Linked DNA regions of Neorhizobium galegae. The protein of the gene in region 1 binds, or shares a complex with, the protein of each later gene. Links are inferred from orthologs where the notes say so. Each region holds a gene or a part of one and is shown on either strand. Other genes may lie near its edges.

Evidence for each region. The genes of interacting proteins can lie anywhere in the genome.
Region 2: the proteins of LZK81_RS19350 (region 1) and hfq are in contact, whole or in part, in a crystal structure (PDB 3VU3), measured with the Escherichia coli proteins. The link is inferred for Neorhizobium galegae from one-to-one orthologs.

What each region holds. Positions count from the first base shown.
Region 1 is NZ_CP090095.1:3,954,534-3,957,419, reverse strand. It holds LZK81_RS19350 (catalase), read right to left. Parts: upstream 2,228-2,886; coding sequence 773-2,227; downstream 1-772. Other genes in the region: LZK81_RS19345 (cysteine hydrolase family protein), read right to left, coding at 2,300-2,863; LZK81_RS19355 (MauE/DoxX family redox-associated membrane protein), read right to left, coding at 1-758.
Region 2 is NZ_CP090095.1:1,977,870-1,980,541, reverse strand. It holds hfq (RNA chaperone Hfq), read right to left. Parts: upstream 1,622-2,672; coding sequence 1,379-1,621; downstream 1-1,378. Other genes in the region: trkA (Trk system potassium transporter TrkA), read right to left, coding at 2,623-2,672; LZK81_RS09930 (D-amino-acid transaminase), read right to left, coding at 1,728-2,591; hflX (GTPase HflX), read right to left, coding at 1-1,335. UniProt on the Escherichia coli protein: RNA chaperone that binds small regulatory RNA (sRNAs) and mRNAs to facilitate mRNA translational regulation in response to envelope stress, environmental stress and changes in metabolite concentrations.

The sequences.
Region 1 (2,886 bases):
CCGAAGCCCATGGTGAATTCGGCGACGCCGGCCATCGGAATAAATACATCGCGCGGCAGGCCGAAGGTCAGGAAGGGCTTTTCCTCGACCAGCGGATAGAACCAGTCCGGATAGGCGAATTTTTCGAGGCTCGACCACATGAGGGCGATCGCCAGGCCCCAGCGCAGAGCTTCGAAACGATGGGACCGCCACGCCTCGTCTTTGATCGGCTCCAGGATCAGGTAGACTGCGACGCCTACTCCCAGCGCCAGGTAATCGAAGAGATGGAAGAGATCGTAATCGCGCAGCGCCAGGAGCCAGAGGAGGAGGATGCCGGCGCCGGCGATCGGCATCGTACGGCGGGAGAATATGCAGGCCGCCAGAAGCAGTTGTAGCCACGACACCCATTCCGCGGGGGTCTTGAGGTCCGGCGTCAGATAGACGCCGCCGACGGCAAAGATGGCGACGAAAAAGGCGGCCACCGTTACCCGCACATAGTCGTCGAGTCTTCGCCAGAGCGGTGCCGAAACGTAGTCAAGTCCGTCGTGGACGGCGGCGCCGAACCGGTTCATTTCGATCACGCGGGTGAGTGCGAAGAATGCGATCACGAGCCCGATGCCGGTCCAGAACCAGGGATTGGCAAGGACAGTCGCGATGGGTCTCGGGCGCGCGCCGACGATATAAGGCGCGAACCACTTCACGTGGGCCTGGGCGGCCGTGTTGTAAAACAGGAGAGCCGCTCCAGAAAAGGCAGCCAACGGGATTCGCCGTTTGATCACCATCGTCTCCCGGATCATTCCGCGACCTGCGCCGTGAAGATCCCGAGCGCTGCGGCGACGCCCGCGCCATAGGCCGGATCCGCTTTGGCGCAGTTCGCGATATGCCGGTCCATGATATGCAGGCCTGCGCCGGCCATGCTGCGGGCGGTGTTTTCGAACAGCCGCCGTTGTGCGTCCGCGGGCATCAGGCGGAAAAGCGCTCCCGGCTGTTCGAAATGATCGTCGTCGATCCGGTGATCCCAGTGTGTGGCAGGGCCCTCAAGTTCGAGCAGCGGCTCGATCGAGCCGGTTTCCGTCTCCCATTCACCCATCGAGTTCGGATAATAGTGCGCCACGGAGCCGAGATTGCCGTCGGTTCGCATTGCGCCGTCACGATGATAGGAGTGGAAGGGGCATTTCGGCGCGTTGACGGGAATATGCGCGAAGTTGACGCCGAGCCGATAACGCTGCGCATCTCCGTAGGAAAAGAGCCGCGCCTGCAGCATTCTATCCGGCGAAAAGCCGATGCCGGGGACGATATTGGCGGGAGAAAATGCAGCCTGTTCGACTTCCGCAAAGACGTTCTCGGGGTTGCGGTTCAATTCCAGCTCCCCGACCTCGATCAGCGGATATTCCGCATGCGGCCAGACCTTGGTGAGGTCGAAAGGATTGTGCCTGTGCGTTCTCGCCTGTTCCTCCGACATGATCTGGACGCAGAGCGTCCAGCGCGGAAAGTCGCCCGCCTCGATGGCATTGTAAAGGTCTCGCTGGTGGCTTTCGCGATCACTGCCGATAAGGGATGCAGCCTCCTGGTCGGTCAGGCTTTCAATCGTCTGCTGGCAACGGAAATGGAATTTGACCCAGACCCGCTCGTTATCTGCATTGATGAAGCTGAACGTGTGCGAACCGAAGCCGTGCATGCTGCGGTAGGATTTCGGCGTGCCGCGGTCGCCCATCACGATGGTCACCTGATGCAGCGCTTCCGGGAGCAGGGTCCAGAAGTCCCAATTGTTGCTGGAGCTGCGCATCCCGGTCCTCGGATCGCGCTTGACCGCGTGGTTCAGGTCGGGAAAGCGCAATGGATCGCGGAAGAAGAAGACCGGCGTATTGTTGCCGACGATGTCCCAGTTACCTTCCTCGGTGTAGAACTTCACGGCAAATCCGCGAATGTCGCGCTCCGCGTCGGCGGCGCCTCGTTCGCCGGCGACAGTCGAAAAGCGGACGAAAACCGGCGTCCGCTTGCCGATCTCGCCGAAAAGCTTCGCCTTGCTGAAGCGGGTGATGTCCGACGTGACCGTGAAGGTGCCGTATGCGCCGGAGCCTTTTGCGTGCATCCGCCGTTCGGGAATGACTTCGCGATCGAAATGCGCGAGCTTTTCGATCAGCCAGATGTCCTGCAGCAGAGCCGGTCCCCGGCGTCCGGCCGTCTGGATATTGAGATTGTCGACGACCGGTGCGCCGTTTGCGTGGGTAAGCGGTTTGCGAGACATGGATTCCCCCTCTCTTGGGGGACGCCGGCGCTGCGGCGTCCGTCGTTACGATGAAGACGAAATGCGTGGAGATCAGGCAGCCTTAGCGAATGCCTGCAGATAATCGCCCGTCGAGGTCATGTTGGCGTAAGCGAAGCCGAGTGCCGCCATGAAGGCCGCGTGGGCGAAGCGGGCAGGGACCTGAACCCCGTCGAATTCCAGGTCGCGCGAGGCGCAGGCGTCGTGCACCACGGTCACCTTGTAGCCGAAATCGTTCGAGGCGCGGGTTACTGCATCGACGCACATGTGGCTCATGTTGCCGCAGACGATCACCTCCTCGATGCCGTGTGCATCCAGGTGTTCCTTGAGATCGGTCTCGCGGAAGGAGTTGATGTAGTTCTTGAGCACGACATGTTCGGTAGGCAGGTTGATTACGGAGGGATGGATGGCCGTCCCTTCGGTTCCGGGCTGGAAAAAGGGCGCGTCCATGGTCGGGAATTCGTGCCGGATGTGGACGACGAGGTCGTCTTGCGCACGGGCGGCGGCGATGAGTTTTGCGGCGTTCTGCGCGGCAGCTTCCACGCCGACAAGCGGCCATTTGCCGTCCGGAAAATAGTCGTTCTGGATGTCCACCACGATCAATGCTTTCTTGCTCATATGTGCGCTCCTGTGCGTGAAAA
Region 2 (2,672 bases), 2.0 Mb from region 1 along the record:
GCCGAGCTTGCGCTCGAACTCGGCGGCCTCGGCTTCGGACATGCGGACGTCCAGGGTGACGGAACCGTCCTCATTGTCCTCGCGGCCATCGACGACGGCGTTGCTGTAGACCCATGAGACGATCGAAAGCTGATCCGCCGGGATGACGATCGAGGTTTCGGTGAGCACGCCGGAAAGCCGCCTGGAGATCTCGTCCATCAGCGCATCGACGCCCTCGCCCGTGATCGCCGAGACCGCCATGACGTTCTCGCGGCCGACGGCGCGTTCGGCGATCGCCTCATGGGCTTCCGGGTCGAGCCGGTCGATCTTGTTCCAGACCTCGATGATGCGGGCTGCCGCTTCCTTCTCGTCGATGCCGAGATCGGTGAGGATGCGCATCACGTCGCCGGCCTGGGCGGCATTGTCCGGGTCGGACATGTCGCGCACATGCAGGACCAGATCGGCTTCCAGCACCTCTTCCAGCGTGGCGCGGAAGGCGGCGACCAGATGGGTCGGCAGGTCGGAGATGAAGCCGACCGTATCGGAAAGAATGACCGTGCGGCCATGCGGCAGCTTCATGCGGCGCAGCGTCGGATCGAGCGTCGCAAACAGCATGTCCTCGGCAAGCACGCCGGCGCCGGTGATGCGGTTGAACAGCGTCGACTTGCCGGCGTTGGTATAACCGACCAGCGCCACGATCGGATGCGGCACCTTGCGGCGCTTGGCGCGGTGAAGCTGGCGGGTGCGCACGACCTGTTCGAGCTCGCGCTCCAGCTTGACGATGCGTTCCTGAAGCAGCCGGCGGTCGGCCTCGATCTGGGTTTCGCCGGGGCCGCCCATGAAGCCGGCGCCACCGCGCTGGCGTTCAAGGTGGGTCCAGCTGCGGACCAGACGGCCCTTCTGGTAATTCAGATGCGCCAGATCGACCTGCAGCGTGCCCTCCTTGGTGGAGGCCCGGCGGCCGAAGATTTCGAGGATCAGGCCGGTCCGGTCGATGACCTTGGCCTGCCATTCCTTTTCGAGATTGCGCTGCTGCACCGGGGTCAGCGGATGATCGACGATCACGAGGCCGGCGTCGTGCTCGTCGAGCAGCGCCTTGATTTCCTCGATCTTGCCGCTGCCCATCAGCGTTCCCGGGCGCGGCTGGCTGATCGGTACGATCAGCCCCCGCACGATCTCCAGGTCGATCGCCCGTGCCAAGCCGATCGCCTCTTCGAGGCGGGCTTCGTTGGAGCGCTGCGGCGCAGGTGCCTGACTGGAGTCGCCCTGCCCTGCCTTCGAGCGTGCCTGCTTGAGGACCGGCACGATGACGAGTGCGCGCATATCGTCCCGGCGCTTTTCAGCCTCCGGGACCATGGATTCGTTGGAAGTATCGCGATTTGAAATCTGTTCTGTCCTGTTAGGCCGCATTCTCTTCGGTTTCGAACATCTGCATGGGCTGGCCCGGCATGATGGTCGAGATCGCGTGCTTATACACGAGCTGAGAGTGGCCGTCACGGCGAAGCAGGACGCAGAAGTTGTCGAAAGAGGTCACGACACCTGTCAGCTTGACCCCGTTGATCAGGAAAATCGTCAGGGAAATCTTCTGCTTGCGAACGGTATTGAGAAATAAATCCTGCAGGTTCTGAGAACGTTCCGCCATAGCGCCGCTTCTTTCTTTTTTGCCGGCCCGGAGCCGGATCATGATCAAGCTTGATAAAAGACGACCGGAAAGCGCCCCGTGCTTTCCCTTCCCCGATGTTTGACTATCAAATCGCCGTCTTTTCCGCAACGTCGAAAAAGGTGTCGCGAATACTTGACGATACGGTGCCCGGATGGCCGTTGGCCACCGGCTTGTTGTCGATTTCGACGATCGGGACGCAGATCCCGGTGGCGGAGGTGAAAAATACCTCGCGCGCCGCCAGCATCTCTTCCGTCTTGAACTCGCGCTCGACCACCTTGAGCCCGAGCTTTTTCGCGACATCGATGAGGGTCGTGCGGGTGATTCCCTTGAGAATGCCGTGCTCGGCCGGCCGGGTGACCAGCTCGCCATCCCGCGTCACGATCCAGACGTTCGAAGAGGCACCTTCCATGACGATGCCGGAACGGTCGATGAAGATGGCGTCCTGAGCACCGGCCTCCTTCGCCTGCTGCTTGGCAAGCACGTTGGGCAACAGGCCGACGGTCTTGATGTCGACGCGGTCCCAGCGGTTCTCGGGCAGGGTTATAACCTTGATGCCACTGGCATATTTCCTGGCGGCGGCCGAGGGGTCGGTGCTCTTGGCGGTGATCGTGATGGTCGGCGGCGTGCCCTCGGCCGGGAAGTAGTGGTCGCGGCGGGCGGCACCGCGGGTCACCTGCAGGTAGAAGATGCCGTTCTTCACCCGGTTGCGGCGGAGAACTTCGCGGATGACGAAGGTGAGCGCCGCGCGGCCCATCGGCGCCGCCATCCTCAGTTCGCTCAGCGACCGGTCGAGGCGGTTGAGGTGGCGGGTCAGATCGACGATCATGCCGTGGCGCACTTCGCAGACCTCGTAGACGCCGTCCGCGAACTGGAAGCCGCGATCCTCCACATGCACCGCAGCGTCGGAATGGCGAACATATTGTCCGTTCACATAGGCAATTCTCGACATCGATATCCCCTGGTCTTTTCGGAAATGCTGGTCAGAAATACTGGATGGAAACGCGGAAAAGCTGCTCCACATGGCGCACGG